Regions from separate parts of the Mesorhizobium sp. PL10 genome, predicted to be linked through region 1. Evidence: predicted binding sites of a transcription regulator. Region 1 holds the regulator's gene; each other region holds the start of a gene.

Region 1 (4,161 bases):
CCGGAACCGTTCCGGCCAGGCCCTGCGCCGTCAGCGCCGCGACGACGCCGCCGGCGGTGCCGTCATTGGCCGCGACCACAGCATCGACCTTGTTGTCGTTGGCGGTCAGGAACTGTTCCATGTTCTTCTGGGCGTTGGCCGGCAGCCAGCCATCCGTGTAGGCCTCGCCGACATTCTTGACCTTGCCGGAATCGATGGCTTCCTTGAGCACTTCCATCGAGCCCGAGAACAGGAAATCGGCATTCGGGTCGGAACCCGACCCCTTGATGAAGACGTAGTTGCCTTCAGGCTTCGCCTTGAACACTTCGCGGGCCTGCATGCGGCCGACTTCCTTGTTGTCGAAGGTCAGGTAGAAGACGTCCTTGTTCTCGATCAGGCGATCATAGCCGACGACCGGGATGCCTTCATCCAGCGCCTTCTGCACCGCCGGGCCGATGGCCGAGGCGTCCTGCGCCAGGATGATCAGCGAGTTGGCGCCCTGCGAGATCAGGCTTTCGACGTCGGTCAACTGCTTGCCGGGATTGGACTGCGCGTCGGCGGAAATGTACTTGTCGCCGGCCGCCTCGATCGCCGCCTTCATCGCCGCTTCGTCGGTCTTCCAGCGCTCTTCCTGGAAGTTCGACCACGACACGCCGATGACCTTGTCCTTCGCCTGCGCGACCGACACCAGCGTCAGCGACATGGCGACACCCGCCAGCATGGCGGCTGCAAATCTGTTCATGATAATCCTCCCTGCGCCGCGCGCGGCGCGACAAAACTGGCCCGAAGGCCGGCACACAGAGGCTCTATTTTTTCGAGCCTCGAAAAAATACTGGTCCAACGGCGAGACGCTGTCAACATCGATTCTGATGGAATCTGATGGCCTCAGCGAATTTTTTCGAGGCTCGCAATAAACAATGACAGCGCGGCCTGCTTCTGCCAATATTTGCTGGTGTCACCGACCGCCGTCACTATCATGAGGCGGGAGGAGGACCGGGAGGAAAAAAGAAAGATGTCGGTTGGAATCCGCCACGACGATCTGCGCCGTCGCAACCGCGCGATGGTGATTTCGGCCGTGCGCCGGGCCGGCCAACCGTCGCGGACCGAGATCGCGGCGACCACCGGCCTCAGCCATTCGACCATATCGGCAATCTCGTCCGACCTGATTGCGGAAGGCATCCTGGCCGAGAGCAAGCCAGGCGAGACCGGCGCGCTGAAACGCGGCCGGCCGCAAGTCGGCCTTGGCCTCAATCCGGAAGCGGCGGCGGTGATGACCGTGGTGCTGTCGCTTAATTTCCTTTCCGTCACCGTCATCGACTATGCCGGCCAGGTGGTCGCCGAGGAGCAGCGCCGGCTGGATACGCTGACCATGCCGCGCGACGAGCTGATCGGCGAATGCACGGCAATCGTGCGGCGGCGGCTCGAGGACCCCGACCTCGATGTCCAGAGCATCGCCCGCATTGCCATGGGCATCCAGGGCATCACCGATTCGCAGGCGCGCGCCATGCTGTGGTCGCCGATCACGCCGCTGACCGACATTGCCTTCGCCGACATACTGGAAGCGGAATTCGGGATTCCGGCCACCATGGAAAACGATTGCAACATGATGGCAGTGGCGCTGCAATGGCGCCAGCCTGAGCGCTACCGCGACAATTTCATCGCCATCCTGCTCTCGCACGGCATCGGCATGGGGCTGGTGCTGAAGGGCGAACTGTTTACCGGCACGCATTCCTCCGGCGGCGAGTTCGGCCACATGATCCATCGGCCCGGCGGCGCGCTGTGCCGCTGCGGGCGGCGCGGCTGCGTCGAGGCTTATGCCGGCAACTACGCCATCTGGCGCAGCGCCAAAATGATGAGCGAGGATGCCGAACCGGTCGATGTCGGCGACGCCGACATGCGGGCGTTGGCTGCACGTGCCCGCGAGACCGATGGGCCCGAGCGCGAAGCCTATCGCAAGGCCGGCGAGGCGCTTGGCTTCGGCCTCGGCAGCCTCTTCGCGCTGATCGATCCAGCACCGGTCGCCATGGTCGGCGTCAGCGCCGCCGCGTTCGATCTGATCGAACCGGCATTGCGCGAAGCGATTGCCCAGACCGCCGGCGGCCAGCACTCGAAGTCGATCTCCTTCGACACCGAGCCCAACGAGCTGCCGCTGATCCGCGAAGGCTGCGCCATGCGCGCGCTGACCTTTGTCGACCAGGAGATTTTCGCGCCGGGCGTGCAGGCGCGAGCGGGCGCTGGAAAGAGCGTTGCCTGATCAGTCTTCCCTGATCGCATACCCCGCGCCACGGATGGTGCGGATCACATCCGGCATGCGGCCATTGTTGACCGCCTTGCGCAGGCGCCCGACATGCACGTCGACCGTGCGCTCGTCGATATAGATCGTCTCGCCCCAGACATTGTCGAGCAACTGGCTGCGCGAGAACACACGGCCGGGATGGCGCATCATGAATTCGAGCAGCCGGAACTCCGTCGGCCCGAGCCGGATCTCGCTCTTCTTGCGGTAGACCCGGTGCGACTCGCGGTCGAGCACGATGTCGCCGACCTTGAGCACGCTGGACAGAACTTCCGGCTTGGCGCGGCGCAGCAGCGCCTTCACCCGCGCCATGAACTCCGGCGTCGAGAACGGCTTGACCAGATAGTCGTCGGCGCCGGTCGACAGGCCGCGCACCCGGTCGCTCTCTTCGCCGCGCGCGGTCAGCATGATGATCGGCAGCCGTTCCGTCTCGGGCCGCATTCTGAGCCGCCGGCACAGCTCGATGCCGGACACCGCCGGTACCATCCAGTCGAGCACCAGCAGGTCGGGAACATTTTCCTGCAGCCGGATTTCGGCCTCGTCGCCGCGTGTCACCACCTCGACCTGGTAGCCTTCGGATTCGAGGTTGTAGCGGAGCAGCACGCCCAGCGGCTCCTCATCCTCCACGACCATGATGCGTGGCGCAATCATCAGCAGTTCACCTTTATCAGGGCGATGTGGCCATCGCCGTTTCGTCCTGCTTCGGGCGATTGGCGGGCAATTGCTGGCCGGTCAGCACATAATACGCATTTTCGGCGATGTTGGTGACATGATCGCCGATGCGCTCCAGGTTCTTGGCGCAGAACAGGAGATGCGTGCAGGCCGTGATGTTGCGCGGGTCTTCCATCATGTAGGTCAAGAGCTCGCGGAACACCGAGGTGTATTTGACGTCGATGCGCTCGTCGTCATTCCTGAGCTTCGCCAGCGCTGCCGCATCTGCGGCAGCATATTCCTCGACCACGCCCTGCACCTGGATCAGCACCAGCTGCGCCATCGCATCGATGGAATGCGACAGGTCGCGCGGCGTGACGCTCAAGCCGACGGTGCCGACACGCTTGGCGATGTTCTTGGCGAGGTCGCCGATGCGTTCAAGGTCGCCTGCCATGCGGATCGAGCCGACCACGGCGCGCAGATCGTTGGCCATCGGCTGGCGTTTGGCGATCAGCGTGATGGCGCGGTCGTCGAGCTCCCGCTGGCGCGCGTCCATGATGGCGTCGTCGGAAACCACCCGCTGCGCCAGCGCATTGTCCGAAGTGAGCAGCGCCTTGGTCGAGCCGCTGACCATCGAGCCGGCCAGATCGCCCATGTCGCGGATCAGCTTGCTGATCTGCCCCAGTTCTTCATCGAAGGAGGCGACGGTATGTTCACCCATGATCCTGGTCCTCGTGCCTGAAAATTCAACCGCTGGACGACTCAGCCGAAGCGGCCGGTAATATAATCCTGGGTGCGCTTGTCGTCGGGGTTGGTGAACATCTTGTCGGTGGCGCCCTCCTCGACCAGGTAGCCGAGATGGAACATCGCCGTGCGCTGCGACACGCGCGCCGCCTGCTGCATCGAGTGTGTGACGATGACGATCGTGTAGTTCTGGCGCAGTTCGTCGATCAGTTCCTCGACGCGGGCGGTGGCGATCGGGTCGAGCGCCGAGCAGGGCTCATCCATTAGGATCACTTCCGGCGACACAGCGATGGCGCGCGCGATGCACAGACGCTGCTGCTGGCCGCCGGACAGGCCGGTGCCGGGCTCCTGCAGGCGGTCCTTGACCTCGTTCCAGATCGCCGCCTTCTTCAGGCTGGATTCGACGATCTGGTCCATGTCGGACTTGCGCTTGGCAAGCCCATGGATGCGCGGACCGTAGGCGACGTTTTCGTAGATCGACTTCGGGAACGGAT
Region 2 (4,161 bases), on a different contig from region 1:
GACAGGTCGGCGAAATAAGTGTCGGTCAGGCTCATGTCGCGACGCCAAGCAGCCTGGCCATGTAGGGGGACACGAAGCGGTTGTCGGGATCCATCTCGCGACGCACCGCCATGGCATCGTTCCAGCGCGGATAGAGCGCGCTCAATTCCTTTGATGTCAGGCTGTGCATCTTGCCCCAATGCGGGCGGCCGCCGCGCTTCCTGAAGATCGGCTCGGCGGCGTTGAAGTACGCCATCGGATCGCGCTCGACGCCGTGATGGATGGCGATCGAACAGGTCGGGCGCTGGTAGAACGGGCTCAGCCAGATGTTGTCAGGCGCGACGACGCGAACCTCTATCGGGAAATAGACGTCCGCAAACCGCGTCTCGAGCAGCGAAATGAGTTCGCCGAGTGCACCAGCCCCTTCCTCGAACGGCAGATGGTACTCCATCTCGTTGAACTTGACGTTGCGCTCCGAGGTGAAGACCTTCAGCCAGTCCTCGACATAGTCCTCTGCCGGCACTTTCGCGAAGGCGGAGCCGATGAGACGGCGGCGCAGCCACGGGAACCAGCTGAGATAGTCGCGCAGCTTCCTGAGCGTGGTAACGGCATCGTCGTCCTCCGTCGGCGGACGCACGGTTGCCGGCGCATCGGTGATATCGCTGGCGATCAGCAGCGCCTGGCCGGAGAACGGGACGTAGTAGAACTCGGCCGAGCGATGCGCCGTCATTGTGCGCTCGAATTGCGACAGCACATCGGCAATCGGCGCCGTCCAGCGGCGATGCCGCATCCGGTAACTCGCCATGTTGCGGATCGTCACTTCGGTGACGGCGCCGAAAGCGCCGAGCGAGGCGCCCATGGCTTCGATCATGTCGCGGCTTTTGGCGCGGTCGAACTCCTTCACAGCGCCGCGCCCATCGACGATTTGCATCGCCTCGAGCTGGGTGTGATACGCGCCGAGCGTAATGCCCGAACCATGCGTGGCGGTGCCGAGCGCCCCACCGAACGCCTGCTTGTCGATGTCACCCATATTCGGCAGCGCCTGGCCGACGCCATGCAGAAGTTTTGCCAGCGCGCCGATCTTCGTGCCGGCGCCGACCCGCGCCGTCAGTTTCTCCGAATCGTGCGACCTCAGCCCCTCGAAGCGATCGAGCGACAGGATGGTGCCGTCATTCCTGACCAGCGGCGTGAAGGAATGCCCGGTTCCGACAAAGCGAACCGGTCCGGGCGAATTGCGAATAGCAACGCTTAGCTCATCGAGAGTCTGCGGTTCGGCAAAAGCCTGCGGCCTGGCCGTGACATAACCCGACCAATTGCTCCACTGGCTGACAGCCTCTCCCACAATCGCCTCCCTGGAACGGCCGGCTTGACCGGTCTTGATCGCTGCACGGAATAATATGATACATAGTCAGCTTTCTGGATATGATACATTGTCAGCTTTCTGTCAAGGTGGCAATCGAGCGGTAAGCTGCCCTCAGCCGGCTTGAGAAGAAAAGCGGCCGTGAACTTTCATGAACCGTGACTTTTCGCGTCAATCACAAGGCCCGTCACCGATTGTCATTTTTCGGGGGCAAGCAGCTGTTATGGAACGGCTGTCCCCTGGTCTTGTCGACCGAAAACCCCTCCTGCATCGCCTGTCCCCCGAAGAGAAATCGTATGTGGCTAAGTGAATTCGAAATTGTCCTGCGCGACCGCACCATCCCGAGCGGCGCCATCCGCATCGAAAATGGCCGGATTGCCGAGATCCGTAACGAGCCGGTCGAAAATGCCGACATCTCAGGCGGCGGCCGCCTGCTTCTGCCCGGCTTCATCGACATGCACGGCGACATGGTCGAGAAGGAAGTAGAGCCGCGCCTCGGCGTGCATGTGCCGATGCAGATCGGCATTGCCGAACTCGACAAGAAGCTGGCTTCATGTGGCATCACCACGGCCTATGCCGCGCTCTCCTTCATCGGCGCCAGCATCACCAGCGGCGTGCAGCGGTCGGAAGACCATACCTCGGCGATCATCGACACAATTGCCGGGATGAAGGACCATCTGCTGGTCGACCACCGCATCCATGCCCGCTTCGAAGTCACCTTCACCCAGGCGGTTCCCATGCTGCAGAAGCTGATGGATGCCGGCAGGCTGCATCTGATCTCGCTGATGGACCACACGCCTGGACAGGGGCAGTATCGTGATGTCGAGCTCTACATCGCCCGCATCGCCAAGGAGCGCGGCATGTCGGTTGCCCAGGCGTCCGAGGTCGTCGGCCATCGCATGGCCGGCCGCGAAGGCCAGGGCGATGTGCTCAACGCGTTGCAGGACCTGTCGGCGCGTGCGCAGGCCAATGGCGTCGCGCTTGCCTCGCATGACGACGATACGCTGGAGAAGGTAGAACTGGTTCATGGCCTCGGCGCCACGCTCAGCGAATTCCCGGTGACCCTGGAAGCGGCGCAGGAAGCCCGAAGGCTTGCAATGCATACCGTGATGGGAGCGCCCAATGCACTGCGCGGCCAGTCCTATTCCGGCAATCTGTCGGCGCGGCAGGCTTATGAGGCAGGACTGCTCGACATGCTGGCCAGCGACTATCACCCGGCCTCGATCCTGCCGGCCGTGCTTGGGCTGGCTGAGCTGCGCGACGGCGGCTTGGTGACGGCGGCGGCGCTGACCAGCGCCAACCCGGCGACTGCACTAGGCCTTGCCGACCGTGGCGCCATCGAGCCTGGACTTCTCGCCGATCTCGTCATCGCCGATCGCCGGCCGGTCGCGCGGGTGCGGGCGACATTGCGCGCCGGCCGCATGATCTACAGCGACGGCACACTGAACCGGCGCCGGCATTGAAACGCAGGCTGCTTGGCGCTTCTCAAGCCAGCCCGAACGTCTCCACGGCGCGCATGATGCCGCGCAGTTCGGCGAGGCCTTTCAGGCGGCCGATCAGCGAGTAGCCGGGGTTGATCCTCGTCTTGCCGATGTCGTCGGCGAGCAGGTGGCCATGGTCCGGCCGCATCGGGATTTGCCAGTCGGCGCGGCCCTCTCTGTGGCGGCGCGCCTCTTCCTGCATCAACGCCAGGATGACATGTGCCATGTCGGTGCCGCCCTCGAGATGCTCGGCCTCGTAGAACGAGCCGTCCTTCTCGATGGTGATGTTGCGCAGATGGGCGAAATGGATGCGATCGGCGAATTCTTTGACCATGGCGACAATGTTGTTGTCGGCGCGCGTGCCGTAGGAGCCGGTGCAGAACGTCAGGCCATTGGCCTGGCTGTCGACGGCATTGAGAATGAAACGCGCATCCTCGGCGGTCGAAACGACGCGCGGCAGGCCATAAAGCGAAAACGGCGGGTCGTCGGGATGGATGCACATGCGCACCCCCTCCTCTTCCGCCACAGGAATGATTTCGCGCAGGAACCAGGCGAGGTTGTCGCGCAGTTCCTTCGGTCCGATCCCCTCATAGTCCGCCAGCGCCTGGCGAAAACTCTCGCGATCATATTTGCGCTCGGTCGCCGGCAGGCCGGCGATCAGATTGCGCTCGATCTGGTCGATCTTCTCGGGCGGCAATTCCTTCAGCCGCGCTTCCGCCTGCGCAATACGCGCCGGCGTATAGCTTGCCGCACCATTCTTGCGCTTCAACACGAACAGATCGTAGGCGGCGAAATCGATCGCATCGAAACGCAAGGCATACCCTGTCGTCGGCAGGCGGTAGGCAAGATCGGTGCGGGTCCAGTCGACCACCGGCATGAAGTTATAGCAGACCGTGGCGATGCCGGCCTTGGCCAGCGCGCGGATCGAGTCGCGATAATAGCCGGCATAGCGCTCGCGTTCCGGCGCGCCGATCTTGAAGGAATTGTGGACCGGGATGCTCTCGACGACCGACCAGGTCAGTCCGGCTTCCTCGATAATGCGCTTGCGCTCCAGCACTTCGGCTTCAGGCCACGCCCTGCCGTCATAGATATGGTGCAGTGCCGAGACCACGCCGCTGGCGCCCGCCTGCTTGACATGATCGAGCGTCACCGGGTCGTCGGGTCCATACCAGCGCCAGCATTGTTCCATTTTCGGCTTTCCTTCTGCGAGAGGTTGGCAACTTATTGTTGGACCGCGACGGGAGTCGATAGAAAATGGGGGAGTTTTCGAAAATGACGGATTTCAACGGCAAGGTGGCCTTGGTGACGGGGACCACAGGCATCGGCCTGGCGACCGCCCGA
Region 3 (4,161 bases), on a different contig from region 1:
GAAATTCCAGTACAAACTGGCCTGGCACGAAAGGCTGGAGGCGCATGCCGGTGAGCTATTCGACACCGGCCTGCCGGTGGCGCTGGTCGGCGACTACAACATCGTGCCCGAGCCGCGCGACATCTACGCCACCCGTTCCTATGACGACAATGCGTTGGTGCAGCCGGAGAGCCGCGCATCGTTCCGGCGGCTGCTCGAGCAGGGTTGGATCGATGCGCTGCGCAAAAAATACCCGAAGGAAACGCTCTACACTTTCTGGGACTACCGCCGTAACCGCTGGCCGCGCGACGCTGGCCTGAGGCTCGACCACATTTTGCTGACCAAGACACTGGCGCGCCGCCTCAAAGCTGCCGGTATCGACCGCGATATCAGAGGTGAGGACGGCGCCAGCGACCACGCGCCGGTATGGGTGGAGTTGAAGTGAGCTTGGCTGAGGCTGCGTGATCTCAACCACTTTCATATCGGGCATCTTGCGATACGCATTTCGTCGCTAGTCTCATGAACGGGTGGGCCGAAGCGCGGGCCGAGGGGAGAGCCAATGAACAGGGACAGGGCGCTTGCATTGCTCTTGCTGGCGATTGGCGTGGTCTGTTTCGCCATGCAGCGTCTGGCGCAAGGCGATGCAAGTATTGCTGCTTCCTTCGCATCCATTCGCCTGGTTGCCTTGTTCGTTGCGGGCGCGGCCTGCGTGGTCGGGGCGATCTTGTTTTTTGCCGGTGCGTTGCCGGCACCTCCGAACCACCTGTCGGGCACGCCGCTGTTCGGTCGGGCGGCGGAGGTGCAAAACCCCGGCAGGCCCAAGCTGCGGCGAACCTTCCTGGTTCTGCTGGCAACTGTCGTCCTGGCGTTGCTGGCCGATCGGTTCGGCCCTTGGCGTGGTGCTGGCCCTGGCGGTGACGTGGCCGCACCAAAGGAGCCCGCCGAACCCAAGAGCAACGAGCCGAAGGACATAGCCAGCGCGCCGGCGCCGCCCGCTGCGCCAACACCGCCCGCGCAAGCGGCTCCGCCACCCGTACAGGCAACCAACCCGCCAGAGCCTCCGGTCCAACCGCCTTCGGCGCCGGCGAAGCCGTCCGAGGTCGCTCTTGCTCCGGCGACACCGCCACCGGAAGCAGCTCCGCCGCCGGCTCCGGCCTCGCCGCCACAAGCCGCTCTTCCTTCGCCACCGGAAACGGTGGCGCCCTTGCCGCCGGCCGAACCGCCGCTGCCGACCGAGCCCGACGGCCACCGCGATGCCGTCGTCTGGCTCGCCGTGTCAGCCGATGGCCACGACATCATGAGCGCCAGCACCGACCACATGATCAAGCTATGGGACATCGCCGGCAAGCGATTGATCCGCAACCTTGGTGAGCACAAGGACATGGCGCGCACGGCGCTGTTCATGCCCGGCGGCGCCACCGCGCTGACCGCCGGCGACGACGGCGAGATCGTGCTGCGAAAGCTTGCCGACGGCACGGTGCTGCATGTCTTCTCGTCGGGCGACAATGGCGGCGTGCGCAAGCTGGCGATCAGCCCGGACGGCAAGCGGGCCGTCAGCGGTCACGACACCGGCAACGTCATCGTCTGGGACCTCGTCAACAAATCCGCGCTGCATGTGCTGACTGGGCATGATTGGCCGATCAGCACCGTCGCCATCTCGCCCGACGGCACGCGCGCGCTGAGCGGCTCCATCGACGGCACGCTTAAATTCTGGGACGTCGAAAACGGCAAGCAATTGCGCAGCTGGCACGGCCATGAGCAGGGCGCGTACGGCGCCGTCTTCACCGCCGACGGCCATCACGTCATCACCGGCAGCGGCGATTACACGATCAAGCTCTGGGACCTCGACACCTTCAAGGAGGTGCGCCGCTTCGAGGGCCACGAAGGCACCGTCTATACGCTGGCGCTGTCATCCGACGGCAAGCGCCTGGCCTCCGGCTCGCTCGACGGCACGGCGCGGCTATGGGATGTCGACACCGGCAGCCAGATCGCCATGTTCGACAGCCGCACCGGCCCGATCTACGCCGTCGCCTTCGCGCCCGACGGCACGCTGCTGACCGGCGGCGACGACCGCACCATCAGGGATTGGCCAGCAGCGGGCGGCGACGGCGAGATACTGTTCGCCGGCGCGCCGCAGTGAGGGGCGTGTTGGTCGGTTGGAGGAGGCTTGCATAACGGCTGATCCCCACACCGGAGAGATGGCCGGCAGCCAGCTTCGTTCAATCCTGTTTCTCAACCAGCTTTGGACTACGCGAGAATGTGAGCGGTCCTAGCAAGATTCTGTCATACAACAGACATCGGCAGCGAATACCAAAAACTGTCTTTTATCTGTCAATTTTGGAGGTCACTTATGCTTCGCCCCCTGATCGCGCTTGCGGTCACGACAAGTCTTGCCAGTGCTGCTGGCGCAGCCACGATCTATCCTCTCGACCGCGCCACCATCCTCGCCCAGTCGCCCTTCGACCTGAAGGTCGAATTCGACAAGGTCGTCACCCCCGACCAGGTCACGGTGACGATCAACGGCAAGCCGGCCGAAGAGGTCCTCGGCAAAAAGGTCGAGTTCGTGGAGAAGGAAGAGGGGGTCGATGCCTCCGCGATTCTGATCCGGGCCGCCAGCATCAGCCAGCCCGGCACCTATGAGATCGAAGCCAAGGCCGGCGACGAGACCAAGTCCGTCAAATGGGAGGTGTTCGGAACTTCCGCGACGCCTCGTGCCAAGAACGTCATCTTCCTGCTCGGCGACGGCCTCTCCGTCGCGCATCGCACCGGCGCGCGAATCATGTCCAAGGGCATGACCGAAGGCAAGGCGAACGGCCGGCTCAACATGGACGATCTCGACCATATGGCCTTCATCGGCACGTCGTCGACGAACGCCATCGCCACCGACAGCGCCAACACCATGTCGGCCTACATGACCGGCCACAAGACGGCGGTGAACGCGCTCGGCGTCTATGCCGATCGCACCAAGTCGAGCCAGGATGATCCGAAGGTCGAGACCATCGCCGAGGCTCTGCGGCGCACCGGCAAGAAGTCGATCGGCGTCGTCTCGACGGCCGAGGTCGAGGACGCCACCCCCGCAGCCGTCGTCTCCCATACGCGCAGCCGCAGCGACAAGGCCGACATCGTCGGCATGTTTTATCAGACGCAGCCTGACGTCATCCTCGGCGGCGGCTCCGCCTATTTCCTGCCGCAGAGCACGGCCGGCTCCAAGCGCAAGGACGACACCGACTACATCGCAAAATTCCGGGATGCCGGATACGCCCTTGCCACCGACAAGACCGAACTCGAGGCCGCGTCCAAGACCAACACCGGCAAGATCCTCGGCCTATTCCACACCGGCAACATGGACGTCACGCTCGACCGCGATTTCCTCAAAAAGGGCACCGTGGAAACCTTCCCCAACCAGCCGGGCCTGGTCGAAATGACCAATGTCGCGCTCGGTGAACTGTCGAAAAACCCGGACGGCTTCTTCCTGATGGTCGAAGGCGCCTTGATCGACAAGATGTCGCATCCGATGGACTGGGAGCGCTCCATGGTCGAGGTCATCGAGTTCGACAAGGCGGTCGGCATTGCCATGGAATTCGCCAAGACCCACCCCGACACGATGATCGTCGCCACCGGCGACCACACCCACAGCGTCTCCATCTTTGGCACCATCGACGACAACAAGCCGGGTCCGGAGATGCGCGACAAGGTCGGGGTCTATGCCGACGCGGGCTTCCCGAACTACGAGGACAAGAATGGCGACGGCTATCCCGACAGCGTCGATGTCTCGCGCCGTCTGGCGATCTTCGGCGCCAACTTCCCCGACTATTACGAGACGTTCCGTCCGAAGCTCGACGGTCCGTTCGTGCCGACGGTGCAGAACGAGGCCAAGGAATACGTCGCCAACGAGAAGTACAAGGACGTACCCGGCGCGGTGCTGCGCAAAGGCAATTTGCCGAAGAACGCCGAAAGCGCGGTTCATGCCGTCGATGACGTCGTGCTGCAGGCCACCGGTCCTGGCGCGGAAGGCTTCAAGGGCTACATGGAAGAGAGCGACGTTTACCGCGTGCTGGCCGATGCCTTGGGACTTGCGCCGGCGACGAACTGAGCCGCGCGGACTATGATTGATTCCGGCCGCTCCATTCGCTTCCGCAGGGATGCGGATGAAGCGGGCCGGGACGGCGGTTCGGGCGCTGA

Evidence for each region. The regulator PhoB, encoded in region 1, activates phosphate uptake and scavenging genes when phosphate is short. The targets are predictions, from matches to a motif close to TGTCATNNANCTGTCAT.
Region 2: ACWGTO_RS10145 (alpha-D-ribose 1-methylphosphonate 5-triphosphate diphosphatase) is a predicted target of PhoB. The motif match lies at 1,411-1,427, and genes of this name have one in related genera.
Region 3: ACWGTO_RS29365 (alkaline phosphatase) is a predicted target of PhoB. The motif match lies at 2,261-2,277, and genes of this name have one in related genera.

What each region holds. Positions count from the first base shown of each region.
Region 1 covers NZ_JBSKBR010000001.1:319,550-323,710, reverse strand. Annotated here, with positions in the region: gene xylF (D-xylose ABC transporter substrate-binding protein) at 1-721, opposite strand, end outside; gene ACWGTO_RS01625 (ROK family protein) at 992-2,233, shown strand; gene phoB (phosphate regulon transcriptional regulator PhoB) at 2,234-2,923, opposite strand; gene phoU (phosphate signaling complex protein PhoU) at 2,940-3,644, opposite strand; gene pstB (phosphate ABC transporter ATP-binding protein PstB) at 3,686-4,161, opposite strand, start outside.
Region 2 covers NZ_JBSKBR010000005.1:46,491-50,651, reverse strand. Annotated here, with positions in the region: gene ACWGTO_RS10155 (alanine racemase) at 1-35, opposite strand, end outside; gene ACWGTO_RS10150 (D-arabinono-1,4-lactone oxidase) at 32-1,321, opposite strand; gene ACWGTO_RS10145 (alpha-D-ribose 1-methylphosphonate 5-triphosphate diphosphatase) at 1,636-2,802, shown strand; gene uxuA (mannonate dehydratase) at 2,825-4,009, opposite strand; gene ACWGTO_RS10135 (SDR family NAD(P)-dependent oxidoreductase) at 4,093-4,161, shown strand, end outside.
Region 3 covers NZ_JBSKBR010000032.1:12,526-16,686, reverse strand. Annotated here, with positions in the region: gene xth (exodeoxyribonuclease III) at 1-424, shown strand, start outside; gene ACWGTO_RS29370 (WD40 repeat domain-containing protein) at 539-2,119, shown strand; gene ACWGTO_RS29365 (alkaline phosphatase) at 2,330-4,072, shown strand.